2 regions of the Psychromonas saccharinae genome follow, and region 1 is predicted to be linked to the other one. Evidence: predicted binding sites of a transcription regulator. Region 1 holds the regulator's gene; the other holds the start of a gene.
The links. Region 1 encodes FliA, which starts transcription of late flagellar genes. Its sites were predicted from a motif close to CTAAAGNTNNNNNNNNNNNNGCCGATA; they were not measured.
Positions count from the first base shown of each region.

Region 2: the regulator FliA is predicted to act here: its motif matches at 3,500-3,526, upstream of ACR30L_RS13920 (flagellin).

Region 1 covers NZ_CP195153.1:1,264,317-1,272,811, reverse strand. The annotation lists gene ACR30L_RS05650 (flagellar motor protein MotB) at 1-61, opposite strand, end outside; gene ACR30L_RS05645 (flagellar motor protein) at 61-816, opposite strand; gene ACR30L_RS05640 (protein-glutamate methylesterase/protein-glutamine glutaminase) at 809-1,987, opposite strand; gene ACR30L_RS05635 (chemotaxis protein CheA) at 2,001-4,178, opposite strand; gene ACR30L_RS05630 (protein phosphatase CheZ) at 4,190-4,948, opposite strand; gene cheY (chemotaxis response regulator CheY) at 4,962-5,345, opposite strand; gene ACR30L_RS05620 (RNA polymerase sigma factor FliA) at 5,516-6,220, opposite strand; gene ACR30L_RS05615 (MinD/ParA family protein) at 6,221-7,090, opposite strand; gene flhF (flagellar biosynthesis protein FlhF) at 7,136-8,495, opposite strand, start outside.
Region 2 covers NZ_CP195153.1:3,116,696-3,125,190, reverse strand. The annotation lists gene ACR30L_RS13940 (UPF0149 family protein) at 1-36, shown strand, start outside; gene ACR30L_RS13935 (TIGR01621 family pseudouridine synthase) at 26-748, shown strand; gene xthA (exodeoxyribonuclease III) at 779-1,585, opposite strand; gene ACR30L_RS13925 (TIGR02647 family protein) at 1,667-1,903, opposite strand; gene ACR30L_RS13920 (flagellin) at 2,041-3,447, opposite strand; gene ACR30L_RS13915 (DEAD/DEAH box helicase) at 3,637-6,321, shown strand; gene ACR30L_RS13910 (hypothetical protein) at 6,596-7,234, shown strand; gene ACR30L_RS13905 (hypothetical protein) at 7,523-7,735, shown strand; gene mutT (8-oxo-dGTP diphosphatase MutT) at 7,855-8,235, shown strand; gene ACR30L_RS13895 (DNA ligase) at 8,232-8,495, opposite strand, start outside.

The DNA.
Region 1 (8,495 bases):
TCCAACGATTAAGATCATTTCCCGCATGTAGATTAGCCCGGGAACGGCCTTTTGCTCTCACTAAAATGAAGCTCGATTAATATAGGAATTTAAACGACGCTCGAGCAATAAACCATTATCACCATGTGCAATCGCAATTAACCCAACTAGTGTCATTTCCTTATAGATAGCAATATATTGATAATATAATCGGATTTTATTAGCGATAGGTAAATATATAAAGTTAGCAAAACCAACACCATATATCGTCGCAATAAAAGCAACGGCAATACCTTCCCCTAATTTATCTGGTTGATCTAAATAACTCATTGCTTCAATTAGTCCTAAAACAGCCCCTATTATGCCTATTGTTGGGCTGTATCCTCCCATGGACTCATAGAGCTGAGCACTGCGTTCATAGTGCTCACTTTCTAAATCAATATCTTGTTGTAATACATCTTGAAGAACAAGATGATCGCTGCCATCGACAAGCATTGCTAAACCTTTTTGCGTAAAGGGATCTTCAACTTCATCTTCAACTTCTTTTTCTAAACTCAGTAACCCCTGTTGTCGAGATTTCAAAGACCATGCTTGGATTTTTTTAGACTGAGCATCCAAAGAAACAACTGGAGTAATAAAAATATCATTTAAAAGAGCTAATGCATGACGAAATTGCTTGTTAGATGATTGGATCATAACTGCACCTAATGTGCCACCAAACACGATTAAAAATGCGGGTAAATCAAATAATCCAGAGACTGCGGCGCCATGATAAACCTGTGCAAATAGCAAGCAACAGATAATAACGACAAAACCAAAAAGACTCAGTTTATTCATATCTCAATTCAACTTTGATACGTTTTGCAACTTGATCCAAGGGAAGAGACTCCGTTGCTATCCCCGCTTTTGCAACTGCTTGTGGCATCCCATAAACGACACAACTTGCTTCATCTTGCGCCCAGATAACGGATCCTTTTTCTTTAAGCATACGGGCACCATCTCTGCCATCTGCCCCCATCCCCGTTAAAACAATAGCCAGCACTTTATTACCATATTGTTTAGATAAAGAAGCGAAAGTGATATCAACACTTGGCTTATAATTTAATTTCTCGTTTCCTTCATGAATACGTATCTTACTTCTCCCTGAACGCCCATCAATTAACATTTGTTTTCCACCAGGCGCAAGATATGCACAACCAGGCTGTAGCATATCGCCATCACTCGCCTCTTTTACGTTAATTTTGCATATTCCATTAAGACGCTCAGCAAATGCTTTGGTAAAAGTACCTGGCATATGTTGAATAAGCAAAATGGGCATCTTAAAATTAGCAGGTAAAGCTGTTAAGACTGTTTGTAAAGCAACGGGGCCACCAGTCGATGTACCGATGGCAAGAATATCGTATGTTTTACCCGATGCAACAAACCGCTTCTGTGGGATAGCTTGAGCTGGCTCAGTATTCTCTGTTCGACTTGAATTAGTTGACGATGAATTTATTCTAGCCGCATTACTACTTTTCAATTTTTGTAACGCGGATAATGGCGGTGTATTAAGAGAACGTGATGGTGTAGAAACATCTCTCACCGGAGATGTTCTTACCACTCTAGCAGGTCGTCGACTCGCAATCGCTTTAATGCGTTGTTGCAAGAGCGCGATAGCATCATCTTTGTTACGTGCAATATCTTCAAATTTTTTCGGTAAAAAATCAGCAGCACCAGCTTCTAATGCATCTAATGTTGCACTAGCACCTTGGTGAGTTAATGACGAAAACATTAAAATAGGTAATGGATTCGTTTCCATTATTTTTTTCACCGCTGTAATACCATCCATCACTGGCATTTCAACATCCATAGTCACAACATCGGGCCTTAATTTATTAACCATTTCAATTGCTTCTACCCCATTATTAGCTGTTCCAATTACTTCTAATGAGGGGGATTGGTTAATAATATCGCTGACCCTGCGGCGAAAAAAACTCGAATCATCAACAACTAATACTTTAACGGTCATTCTGAATCCTATTTTACACGTAATGCTTTAGTAAACTTGGCAAATCAAGGATTAATGCAATACCACCATCACTGGTAATCGTTGCTCCCGCCATACCAGGCGTACCCGTTAATAACTTGTCTAAAGGTTTGATAACCACTTCTTCTTGTCCTAATAAAGCATCAACGACAAAAGCGACCTGTTTGACACCTAATTGTACAATAACGATATGCCCCACCCCTTTTCTCTTTTCAACAGGTGCCGCATCTTTCGCCAACCAATCACGAAGATAAAATAATGGAATAGCATGTTCACGGATAACAATCGTTAACTGCCCATCAACATAATTGGTTTTGGAGAGATCTAAATGGAAAATTTCATTAACATTAGTCAACGGCAATGCAAAGGTTTGTTCTTCAACGACAATCATTAAAGTGGGTAGTATAGCCAAGGTCAATGGAACCGTTATTTCCAAACGCGTCCCTTTGCCTAATTCCGAGTCAATTGAAATAGTACCGTTTAGCTTACTGATACCGGTTTTTACAACATCCATACCAACACCACGGCCGGAAATATCAGAAATTTCAACCTTAGTTGAAAAACCAGGAGCAAAAATTAATGAATAGGCTTCTTTGTCTGACATCCGATCCGCACCATCTTGATCTAAGATACCTTTGCTCATCGCAATGCCTTTTAATTTTTGCGCATCCATCCCGGCACCATCATCTTCGATAACAAGCAAGATATGATCACCTTCTTGAGACGCAGAAAGTAATATACAACCTTGCTTCTCCTTGCCATTTTGCATACGAATATTTGGCATTTCTATACCATGGTCAACCGAATTTCTCACTAAATGCACTAATGGATCGGCAAGTGCTTCCACTAAATTTTTATCAAGATCTGTTTCTTCACCAACTAAATCTAATCGAATATCTTTACCTAGTGTCCGCGCTAAGTCCCTAACAACACGAGGAAACTTACCAAATACTTTTTTAATCGGTTGCATACGAGTCTTCATTACCGACCCTTGCAGATCACCGGTCACAATATCAAGATTTGCAACCGCACGCGATATTTCTTCATCTTCAGAATTGGTTTCCAAACTCACTAAACGATTACGCACTAGCACTAGCTCACCAACCATATTCATCAATTCATCGAGAATAGCAGTATCGACACGCACTGTAGGTTCAGCTTTCGCAACGGGCGCTTTTTTTGCTGTTTGTGGTGCTGCGGCAGGCGTTACTGGTTTTTCTTTTTTAACCGCAGGAATAGGTTCTGGTTTTTTAACCACTGGCTCTGATTGAACTTCTTTTATTACCGGTTTAGAAGCTTTAGGGGGCTCATCGACAATTGTCTGTACACTTTTTCCGACACCATGTAATTCATCAAGTAATGACTCAAATTCATCATCGGTAATTTCATCGCCACTTGCTGCTGGTTTACTTTCAGCGGTCACCGGAGTAGGCTGACCAGTATGCGCCCCCTTACCATGTAACTCATCAAGTAATGACTCAAATTCATCATCATTCATTTCATCACTGCTAGCGACACTCTCATTGGGCGTTATTTTAGAAGGACCACTCGCACCATGAAGTTCGTCGAGTAGTGATTCAAATTCATCTTCACTAATTTCTGCATTTTCAACACTTGCAGCGGAAGCTGCGACTGTCGAACCTGATTCTGAATGTAACTCATCTAATAATGCGTCAAATTCATTTTGTGTCATTTCATCTATTGAGCTGTCTCCACTTGAAGCCGGCTCTTCTTCTACAACAACCTCTTCAACAATAGGCTCAGGCTGCACTTCATCTTCTGACTCAGGCTTACTTAATCGGTGTAGTTGCTCAAGTACTTCAGGTGGTGCAGCCTCTACTTCATCACCAGATTGAACCGCTTCAAATTGTGTATTAATAACATCTAAAGCCCCTAAAATAGTGTCCATTAAACCAGCATTAACACTGCGATTATTCTGGCGTAAACAGTCAAACACATTCTCAGCACCGTGACACGTTTCAACCAATTCAGTGAGTGATAAAAACCCAGCACCGCCTTTAACGGTATGGAAACCACGGAAAATGGCATTGAGTAACTCTGTATCGTTAGGGTTATTTTCTAAATCAACTAGTTGTTCAGATAGTAATTCTAAAATTTCTCCAGCTTCAACTAAAAAGTCCTGCAGGATCTCATCATCTACTTCAAATGTCATTTTCCATTCCCCTAAAACCCTAAACTTGAAAGCAAATCATCTACATCATCTTGACCATTAACAACATCATCACGCTCTTCAGCATGCATAATGGGTCCTTCGGCTTCAATTGATTGCTTCACATTATTTTTATCATCGCTTATTTTTTCTTCTAGATTTCCGTCATGACATACCGTCAAAATTCCCACCAATTTCGATTCAATTTCTTGAACCAATGAAATCACTCGACGAATCATCTGTCCGGTTAAATCCTGAAAGTCCTGTGCCATTAAAATATCAGTCAGCGATGTCCTTAATGTTAAGGCACTTTTGTTTGACTCTAGCAGCATGTTATCGAGTTGATGACAAAGCTCTTTAAATTCATTTAATGGTAAATCTCTTCCCATTAATTTTTGCCAATTAGGCATAACGGATTCAAGATCTGCAATTAATTTATCTGCAACAGGTAAACATGTATCGACCGCATCCATAGTTTTATTAGCAGCATTATCGGTCATTTCGATCACATAATTGAGACGATCCTTTGCATCCGGTAAATCATGCCCGGTCATATCAATTAAGCGAGTATCACTTTGAAAACTTACCAATGCATCATGTAGCTCACGCGTTAACTCACCAACTTGAGAAAACATACCGTTATCTTCATTATTTTTTATGTTGCTAGCACTTTCTATAATTTCATTTGCAGCATTGACTTCATTGTTTTCTAAATGAGTGACCAACGCTTTAGCTTCTGAAAGAGATAGTAGTGGCACTAATTCATTTGCCATTTATCTCTCCTTGTTAAGCTAGACGTTCGAAAACTTTATCTAATTTCTCTTTTAATGTTCCCGCTGTAAAAGGCTTAACAATGTATCCATTAACACCAGCTTGAGCAGCTTCAATGATTTGATCACGTTTTGCTTCTGCAGTTACCATTAATACAGGTAAATGCTTTAATTCAGGGTCTTTACGGATCTCTTTTAGTAGATCTATTCCTTGCATGATTGGCATATTCCAATCAGTTACAACGAATTCAAAGTCACCTTCTTTAAGCATCGGTAATGCAGTATTGCCATCATCCGCTTCAAAAGTATTAGTGAAACCAAGATCACGTAATAAGTTTTTAATAATTCTTCTCATTGTTGAAAAATCATCAACAATCAAAATTTTCATATTTCTATCCAAAACAATCCCCTAATAAAATTTTAATTTATTTACTTTCAATAAATTTAGTTATAAATAAATAAACAAACAACAAAAAAGACAAGCTTATTAACGTAACTATGACTCATCTCTTTTTTATCCAAAAAATTCATCTCAAATCTTTACTGACTAGCAAAAATTACAGCCGAGTATTAAGCAGCCTGAGCCTTTGCTTTTAATCGATGTAATGCCTGGCTATGAATTTGACTCACACGTGATTCACTCACTTCAAGCACTAAACCAATCTCTTTTAAGTTTAATTCTTCATCATAATACAACGATAAAACAAGTGCTTCTCGTTCAGGAAGCTGCTTGATCATACTGACAAGTTTATCTGAAAACTGCGCCTCACTCACTTCATGAAAAATACAATCCTGTGGTGCAGAATCAGTATTCATTGCATCCTCTGAGCCATTAAGATCTTCATAAGCAACAAGTTTGGCACAGTTTACATCTCTTAGCATTTGCTGATATTCAAGCAAGCCAACACCTAATTGATCCGCTATTTCGGCTTCTTTAGCATCACGCCCTGTCATTTTTTCAACTTCAGAAATAGCCATAGCAATACTACGACTATTTTTATGAACAGAACGAGGTACCCAATCACCGCGACGCATTTCATCTAACATTGCACCACGAATACGAATACCCGCAAAGGTTTCAAAACTCGCCCCTTTGCTACTATCAAAATTCCTTGCTGCTTCTAATAACCCAATCATTCCAGATTGAATTAAATCATCAACCAACACACTAGCTGGTAATCGAGCAAGTAAATGATACGCTATTTTATTCACTAACTGAGTATGACGCTCAATCAGATCAGCGGTATTATTATAATAACCTTGCGCTTTTATCACTTATAGCAACTCTCTTATCTCATCAGTATCGTTTAACAATAATTTTTCAATAAAAAATTCTAAATGGCCACCCGGTTGATGAGGTATTGGCCAATCGCAGGCTCTATTCGCTAATGCTTTAAATGCCAATGAAGCCGGTGTTTTTGGAAACGCATCAACAACAAGCCGTTGTTTTTTAACTGCCTGGCGAACATTGGCATCAAATGGAATACACGCAACTAACTCTAAAGATGCATCTAAAAAGCGATCTGTAACTCGTGTCAGCTTAGTAAATAAATCCTGCCCTTCTCGTAAACTTCGCACCATATTCGCCACGATTTTAAAGCGATAAACGCCATTTTGCTTACTGAGAATTTTTATTAATGCGTAAGCATCGGTAATCGACGTTGGTTCATCACAAACAACCATTAAGACGTCTTGCGCGGCCTGTGCAAAACTCACGACCATATTTGAGATACCAGCAGCAGTATCAATAAGCAACATATCAATGGGAGTCTGTAAGGAGCTAAACGCCTGAATTAACCCTGCATGTTCAACGTCCGTTAATTCAACCATCGACTGAGTCCCCGAAGTTGCAGGAACAATCATAATGCCTTCAGGTCCTTCAACAATGACTTCATCCAAAGTACATTCACCGGTTAACACATGTGATAAATTTTTAGTAACTCGAAGCCCTAATAATACATCGACATTAGCTAGCCCTAAATCGGCATCAAGCACTAGCACTCTCTTACCTAATTGAGCAAGCGAAACAGCCATATTGAGGGTGACATTAGTTTTCCCAACCCCACCTTTACCACCAGTGATCGCTACAACTTTCACGCGGTTGTTTTTATATCTTCTTAAGCCACTTGCTTGATCTGAAATCATCATATTACTCATTATCTAAAATTATTAATTTAATGTAACTAAAGCTCATTCATTATCAAAGCTACTAAACCATTGGTGCTGTTGTTCAAATAATTTACTCATTATATTCAACGTGCTACCAATTATATTATCTGTATTTGCTATTTCGATATCCTCCGGAACACGTTGTCCGGTGGTAACATAAGTAATAGGCAAAGCATGTTGCATAGTGACACTAAGTACTTCACCCAATCCAATACTTTCATCTACCTTTGTTAAGATGCAACCTGAAAGTGCAATTCTTTTAAAGTGCTCTAACGCCTCTTCAATCACTCGACGTTGCGAAGTCGATGAAATAACCAAATAACTTTGAATATTAACTCGACTATTGCGCATTAGTGTATCTAATTGTTCTGATAATCGAACATCACGCTGTCCCATACCTGCGGTATCAATAAGTACTAAACGTTTTTCTCTAAATTGATACAATATTTCCGATAGCTCATCTGCATCTTTCGCAACACGCACACTACAGCCCATAATTTTTCCGTAGGTGGCTAATTGTTCATGTGCACCAATTCGATAAGTATCGGTAGTAATTAAAGCAACCTGATCTGCACCATATTTCATTGCAAATTGTGCAGCAAGTTTTGCAATTGTTGTCGTTTTACCAACCCCAGTTGGACCAAGTAATGCAATAGCGCCACCCTGTAATAGAATATCATTATTACCAATAAAAACTTTATCTTGTAATAAGGTTTGAATGTATTCTTGCACTTCAGCAGATGATGCATCCTCAGGAATATAACCGGCTAATTGATCGGCCATATCATCGGAAAAACCAGCAGAACTTAACCATTTGATTACCATTGCTCTAACCGGCTCTTTCCGCTCCATTTCTTGCCACATCAATCCAGACACTTGATGCTCTAATAATTTACGTAACGAGGCAACTTCTGCACTAATTTGAGCTATTTCTTTATTGCTCGTATTTTTGGTCGAGCTACTGCTGCGGCGATTATTAGTTAACGGTTGTTGTCGCCCATTTTCATGTGACCAATGTTGTTGTTCGCTTAATGTCTTTGGTTGGTTAAAACCACCATCTAACTTATTTTGCTGATTGGTTAAAGGAGAGAAACGGTCTTCGTTATTGTTTTTGTTAAACTCACTCGGTTTATTATTCTGTTTTGCTTGTTGAGCATTTACTTTACCAAAAAATGAATTGAGTGATTTAGCAAAATCTTCACCGCTTTCTTTAAAACCAGGACGGTTACTTTTTTGTGCTTTAATTGGAGCTTTTGTTTTTTGTTTAGTATCGGTAGAAAGCTGGACGTTATCATCGGCTAGCCCAGCAAATAAATCATCACTTTGTTGTTTTTTCTGAGACTCTGCTTTTTCACCTTGGTAATCAACAGCTGCAACTATT
Region 2 (8,495 bases), 1.9 Mb from region 1:
AATGTTTCAGTGTCGATTGATGACGATGATGAGTGAATACAATAGCGGAAAGATAAGCTTTTATGCGGATTACTTCTCATTAGTTTTTGAAAATGACGATTTCATTGTTATTAATAAGCAAGCGGATATTAACTTTCATAGTGAAGATGGTGAGTTTGGTGTTGTGGTTGCCGCTGAAAAGGCATTAGGATGCAAACTTTATAGCGTGCATCGTCTAGATAAAATGACTTCAGGTATTATTTTGTTGGCTAAATCTCCACAGATTGCAGCGCAATTGACGTTATTATTTACTGAACATTCGATCCAAAAGTATTATTTAGCAATTTCAGATAAAAAACCTAAAAAGAAACAAGGGTTGGTAAAAGGTGGGATGGAAAAGTCGCGCCGTGGAATGTGGAAATTAACAAAACAGAAAGATAATTTAGCGATTACACAGTTTTTTAGCCGTAGCTTAGGGGATGGGTTGCGTGTTTTTCTTATTAAACCTCAAACGGGTAAAACTCATCAAATTAGGGTCGCATTGAAAAGTGTCGGGAGTCCGGTATGCGGGGATCCGCTTTATGCTGAAAAACTGAATCATTATGACCGTGGTTATCTGCATGCCTATCAGATTGATTTTACTTTGAATGGCGACGATTATAGTTTTTACTGTGAGCCGCAAAAGGGGCATTTATTCAACTGCGAAGGTTATGTAAAAACAATTAACGAAGTAGGCAACTTCGCATTACTCAATTGGCCTAAAGTATAACGGCTTTTACCCGCCGTTATACTGATCAGATTAAGCAAATTCTGTCCAAATAGGTGCATGATCCGACGGTTTTTCAATACCACGTAATTCGTAATCAATGCCCGCATCAATGGTTTTATCCGCTAGTTTTTGGGTCGCTAAAATAACATCAATACGTAAACCACGGTTATCATCAAATCCTCGTGAACGGTAATCGAACCAACTAAATTGATCATCGACTTCTGGGTTTAATAGACGGAATGTATCGCTAAAACCAAAACTCATTAATTTAGCCAGCCATTCGCGCTCTTCGGGTAAAAAGCTACATTTTTTAGTTTGTAACCAACGTTTAGCGTTATGATCGCCAATACCAATATCTAAATCTAATGGTGAAATATTAATATCACCCATCACAATAACGTTATCGTCACTGCTATGGTGAGTTTCTAGGTAAGTATTTAGATCAAGGTAGAACTGACGTTTATAAGGGTATTTAGTCTCGTGGGTTTGATTTTCCCCCTGAGGAAAGTAACCATTTAAGATCTGAACGGGTTCACCTTGTTCATTTTCAGTTGTTACCATGATCATGCGTTTTTGGTGTTCTTCGTTATCCGTCGGAAAACCATATTGTACTGCTGTGGGTTCTTTTTTACATAGCATTGCCACGCCGTAGTGGGCTTTTTGGCCGTGATAATAAACATGGTATCCCATTGCTTCAACCGCTTTCACGGGAAATGCATCATTATCAACTTTGATTTCCTGTAAGCCAATTACATCGGGTTGGTGTTTGTCGATAATGGCTTGTAATTGATGAAGACGAGCGCGTAGCCCGTTGATATTGAATGAGATAACTTTCATAGAAAAACGCCTTAATAGGAATAAATATTAAGGCTGAATGTACCTTGCTAAAGCAGATAACTCAATAGAGTGGAGGAGAAATTAGCTTAATGTGGCTAAAACATGATGTAGATGATCTACGGTTTCGAGTCCGCTGTCGGTTAAATACCCACCATCTGGTTGGCTAATTAATCCTTTTTCAAATAGTGATTTTGCGGAATTTACGATTTCAGGGCTGGCATCATTATGAATTTTAATACCTTCTAATTGTGATTTTTGTGGGAACTTCGCTAATAATTTAATTTCGTCGAATAGTGTATCTTGGTAGTTTTTAATCATTATTATTCACCTTATTTAATAGACAGTTAAAATATATAATCATAATTTCCCTTGAAATTGCAAACACTAGTATTGGTGAATCAGGGCTGGATCATGGTATTGATAAAAACAGCTAAAAATTATGAAACCACTTCAAATTATCGCAAGCTATTTAACAATGATAAAATTTGTTGGCTATGCATTTTTGTAAAACGAATAAGCATCGCACTGGATGTTTGCATGAGTAACTGATTCTTGGCTAATGCTGCACTTTCGGCTGCGAAGTCAGTGTCTAAAATACGCGAACGTGACGCTTCGCTATTAATTGACATCGTTTCAAGGTGACTGATCGTATAGGCTAAACGGTTTTGTTGAGCACCGTAGCTTGCCCGTTCATTGGTTATCTGCTGTAACGCATTATCAATGATGTTAAGACTGTCAGAAACGCCTTCTGGATTTAATACATTAATATTTTTCTGGGTCGTTTTAAATCCAGTTTCTTCATTTAACCCTATTTTTGTTAACACATTAAGTTGTTCTGTTTGATTATCTAGGCCACCACTGATTGTTATCGCATTTTCTTCTGATTCAAAAGAGAGTGTGCCATGGTAATGTGTTGAACCGATTCCAGTTTGTAAAAGATTAGTTTCAGATTGTTCAATGCTAATATCTGCGCCAGAACGGGATGTTATCGATAATTCGCCTTGTTCTGTTTCACTTGCGATAATATCTGTATTAGCCAACTGTAAATTAATCTGTTCAATGATTTCATTTATATTTTGAGAGTTAGTTAGATCAATGTCGATATCGTTAATTTTAATACCTGTTGAACTACTTGGTGATTGAGTAAAATTAGGCGGTGGTAATACAATTTGATTAATGGCATGCACGGTTACATTTGTTTTATCAGATAATTGATTGAATGCATTGGCAATATCCGTCGCGCTGGAAATTGGTTGGTTAATATCTAGTGCATAACCATTAATCATTATTTGATCCGAATAAGTGATGGGATCTCCTGTCAAACTTACACCCTGTAACTTATTGATCGTTTCAGTTTGATGTAAACCTAATTGTGAATAATTTAAATCACCGATATCAAGTGTGATATTGCCTCCCTCAAGGCCAATATTAAAACCATGTTGACGTTCAGAAAATAATTTAATCCCATTAAATTGAGTTTGATTCATCATGTTTTCAATGCTGTTTGATAACATTGTTATTTCATTGGCTATTGCCATTCGGTTATCCTGAGAATTAGTATCGTTACCTGCTTGTACCGTCAGTTCTCGCATACGTTGCAATACATTCGTCGTTTCACCTAAGGTACCTTCGGCAACCTGCAATAAACTGATGCCGTCATTTGCATTACGAATAGATTGATTGTAACCACGAATTTGTGATGTCATTCCAGCGGTGATCGCAAGCCCCGCAGCATCATCACTTGCGCTATTCACACGTAATCCGGAGGATAGTCTTTGCATGCTCGTTGATGCATTACTCTGCGCTAAATTCAATTGCGTCATTGCAAACATTGGCATGCTGCTATTTAACTTGATGGGCATATTTTATCGATAATAATGTCCTGAATAATAACAAATAGGGAGATAATTAACTTATCGGCAGCGTGAAAAAAAACTTAATTATTGAAACGAGAAGTATAAAGGCTGATAAATGGATCAGGATTGGTAACCGTTAGGTATCTGAAATATAATCGTTTTTATATTGTTATTTAAAACATGGGGTAATAAGGTGTGAATCACAAAAATATATTCTCCTATTATAGAGATTGCTATAAAGAAGATAGTGCCGATCTTAACCTTTGGAATTTAAATAAATTAAAGCGCGCCGATCGTTTCATTTTACAGGGACAAGACGATTTAGGCTGTGGTTTTCTTTCTCGATTACCAATACCGGAAGCATTTGCAGAACCAATGATGAAGCAGGTTGAAATTTATCAACGTGAACGTGTTTTATTGTATGTGAGTTTTATGCTAGTCGGAAAACTTGATATAAAGGGAGAAGAAAAACAGGTTGTTTCACCTCTATTATATAACGAAGCGGTTATTGAGAAGGAGGCCGATTGCTATTACTTTTCGGTTAATAGTCAAACACCAGAGGTTAACGAATCTTTAGTCCAAGTCTTGATGCCTGAAGGTGACCGTCAGCCTAATATGGCGTATTCCGATCGTATTCAATCGCCTGCGTTATGGACCTCTTTTTTAAAGAATAGTCCATTGCAATTAGATTTATTATCTCTGCTTCGTTTTCCTAAACTATCGACATCATCTGACATTAAAAAAGCACTTAAAGCAAGTTCGCCGACACTTTTGCCCGTTTCAATGTTGGTATTTGTAGAACGTTCGGTTAGTAGCAGGGGCGTTATTCATGAGTTAGATGAAATAATTGAGGGTGAAAATTTCTCCAAGCCACTGCTGAATTTAGCCTCTGCTCAACACCAACAGAATCAGTCTATTCCTGTAAAATATGATTATTTGCCTGGTTTATTGTCTACTCCTCAAAAGAAAATTATTTCGATTGCGGCAAATGCCGACCTTGGTTGTGTTTCTGGACCGCCAGGCACAGGAAAAAGTTATACTATTGCTGCGGTTGCTGCAGAACATATGGCGAGGGGACAATCTGTACTTATCGTCGCAAATAATGATGTCGCGTTAGATGTTATCGCTGAAAAACTGGCAACTAACTTTGGTTTAAATGACGTTTCTTTACGAGCGGGTCAAAAAGCATTTTTAAAAAAATTAAAAAGTTATATAGCAGATTTACTGGCTGGATACTTGACCGAGGAGGAATTAAAAGAGCCTAAGGAAATTGAGTCTGAATTAAAGTTGCTTAATCACTCCCTTGGTTTGTTAGAAACCAAGTTTGTGAAGTTTTGCCATAAAGCAATTATCAGAGGGCAGCGTTTAAGACGTGTAGAGCAAAAAAATATGCAATGGTTAAAACGGTTTTATTTAGCTATCGCAGGAAGAGGAATACGCGAGTTATCTCAACATTGGCGAGCATTAGACGAAATAAATTTACAATTGATTAACCGTGAAGCATTAGCCAGTGATTACCTTAATATATTAAAAAATAAAAATTTACGGACATTTGTTGAATCAAACAGAAAATCACTTCAAGCATTTAATAAAGCTATTCGGAGTCGTACTTCTAAAAGGCAGTTTGAGTTATTTTCCGATATTGAATTTTCTGCATTACTGTCAGCGTTTCCTATCTGGCTAGTCAGCTTAAATACGTTATATCGCGTATTACCGCTTCAAAAAGAACTCTTTGATTTGGTTATTATTGATGAAGCAACTCAGTGCAATATTAGTAGCTGTATTCCCGCATTATATCGTGCTAAAAGAGCATTAATTGTTGGAGATACCAAACAGTTAAGACATTATTCATTTCTAGCCAAAAGTAAAGAATTACAATTAATGGCTAAAAATAATATTAGCGCTTCAGAAGAGGGGGTAATGAGTTATCGCGAGAATGCTATTTTAGATTTAACATTGAATGCCTTAAGTAGCCAAAAACAACTCGCGTTTTTGGATGAACATTTCCGAAGTAAACCGGAATTGATTCATTTTAGTAATCAGCAATTTTATCAAAATAAATTAAAAGTGATGCAGCATCGCCCCAGCACAAGTAGTGGTCATTTACATGTACATCGGATTAATGGTTTTCGTGATAAATTTGGCGTGAACCGAATAGAGGCAGGCGAAGTCATTGCGACTATTCAACGGATTATTAGTGAACAAATGACAGCCGGTATAGAGCATAGTATTGGTGTGATTTCTCCTTTTCGGAATCAAGCTGATTATATTGCAAAGGAAATTGCCATTACGTTTAGTGAATCAGTGATCACTCAATACAAAATAAGAGTCGCAACGCCCTATGGTTTTCAGGGCGAAGAGCGCGATATTATGCTTATATCATTTAGTCTCGATAATGAGTCAAAAAGGGCTGCAGCTTATCTCAATAAAGCGGATGTTTTTAATGTGGCCATAACACGTGCGCGCCAACAGCAATATCTCTTTATTTCTCTAAATGAAAAACAGTTACCAGAACATAACTTATTAAGACTGTATTTGAGTTCGATAAATACGTACCAAATTAATCATTCAATGTCGCCATCTATCGACGATTTCCAGCGATGTGTTACTGCAGATTTAAATAATCATAATATTGAAACATGGTTAGGGTATGCAATAGCAGGTATCGATATTGATGTTTTATGTTGTTATCAAGGCCAATATTTAGCATTGGATTTAATTGGTTATCCTGGGCCATGGGCTGATTATTTTGAATTTAATACCTATAAATTATTTAAACGAGCGGGGGTGGATGTGTTACCAATTAGTTATGGATTATGGGTGACGGATAAAGCCAGTTGCCTACGCGAGATTATGAATAAATTGAATATATCCATATAAGAAATTTACATAAAGTATAATATTTTCAAGGCATTATAAGTGTTATAAATAGCGTTTAAGTGTATGTTTAACGGTGCGTTTATTTATATAAGTTGATTAATCCTCGTGATAATTTTTATGTTTACGACTATGTCACTAAATTGATTAATGAAATTTGCAAACTTAAATTTCAGTCTCCCAACGAAAAATTAGAAAGCATCAGTATGAGTAATATTGATCATCCTAGTTTGTATGAAACGGCTAATTTATTCGTAAGGTGTGAATGGTAATAAATATGAAAAATAAGAAAATAGTGTTATCTGTGGTTATTGTTGCTCTTATTACATTAATATCAATGGCTTTATTTTTCGCCAATGAAAAAAATAAGAATGATGAGTATGTAAAAGCTATTGTAAAAGAAGCATTTTCAGATAACGAAGCGACAAGAAATAATGCAAAAGAAAAACTAGCATTATTAGCAAAAAATGGGAATCCTACTGCTCAATATCGTTATGGCGAAATCTTGTCTAGAGAAAACGATATGAAAAATTCTTTGTATTTTATTGAGTTAGCCTCTGAAGCCGGTGTATTAAAGTCAACTGAACTGTTAGGTATACTTTATTTAAAAAGTAAAAAAAATGAAGAACAATTAAAAGGGTTTAACTTATTAAACCAGACAGCAGAAAAAGGTTTATCGCTTAGTCAAGGTTATCTTGGAGGTTGCTTGCAGAATGGTCGATGTTCTCTGCCAAAAAATGAGTATTTAGCTTTTTATTGGCTTAGTTTAGCGGCTGAAAATGGTGAGACAGATGCTGGGTTTCGTTTAAAAATAGGGAAAATAAAAGAAGTAGAGATAAGTAGCCAAAGAACAAAAGAAGAAACTCAAAAAGTAATTTGTGAGATTGCCCCATCATCTAAAGATTGTATTCGATAACAATATTTTTTTATATTATAAGCCATCTAATTGGTGGTTTTTTATCACATATTAATAGCAGTCGAGATGAAAACGGTCAGTTTGATTAGTGCTACATTATAAGATCACCAATAATTATTAGACAATGCTTATTAAAGTAATAACGTGTTATAAAATATAGGGATATGCTAGGAAATATTTGTTAATTTATTTTATTTAAATAAAAGGACATATATGTTACATCTAATGAAATTGAAATTTATATATGGGTTTCTAATCGGTTTTTTTATTGTGTTAGTTATTTTAACAATGAAAAATTCTCCAACGGTTATGCCTGTACAAAGTTTATTATATAATTCATTCTTAGTCGGCACTGCTTGTGGTTTATTCTTTACTTTTATTCAATTGCTTTTTTGTATTATCTCAAATGTCGATGATGACGAGAGTTACGTGAATTCAAGTTCAAATAACTATATTGATGATAACTATGATGGTAGTGGTGATGGAATGAGCGATAATTAATCATAATTGTTAAGGCAATTATGGATATTTTACCTCTCACTGGGTTTGGTTGAGTATTATGTATTGATATGGATTTAAGCCTGTTATAAACAGTAAATAATTTGAGAAAAATTTAATCTATGAAAATAACAGATATTAGTATCGCAATTGTAAAAAATACGGACAAACAATTTTTAATTAGCTTACGCGCTAAAGATGCTCATCAAGGTGGGAAATGGGAGTTTCCAGGCGGTAAAGTTGAACAGGGTGAACAACCAGAACAGGCGATGTGCCGAGAGTTACTTGAAGAGGTCGGAATAACCGCCATTGATTATCAATTGTTAGAAACCAAGTTTTTTGATTATGGAGATGCGGCCCTTAATTTACATTTTTATTTAGTAGCTGGTTTTACCGGTATTGCGCAAGGTAAGGAAGGCCAGCCTATTAAATGGGTGAGTAGAGAAGGGTTAGCTGACTATGATTTTCCTAAGGCAAATCAAAGTGTTATTGATATCCTTTAATTCTCTTCGCGTATGCGCATAAAGCTGGCAAATCGCGGTACATTATTTTTGGTTTTACCAATATATTGATAAGTGATAGTTGAGCCAATAGCAGGGGGATTTTCACGCTCATGATCGCTAAATCCAGTGCCTATTTTGAAGATAATACCATCTGTTGTTTTCACTCGTAATGCTCCGAGTCGTGCTGCATTTCGCCCTTTACCGGGAAGATGTGCAAGTACAATGGCTTCTGCATCTTGATATTTTTTTAGTTTCATTAA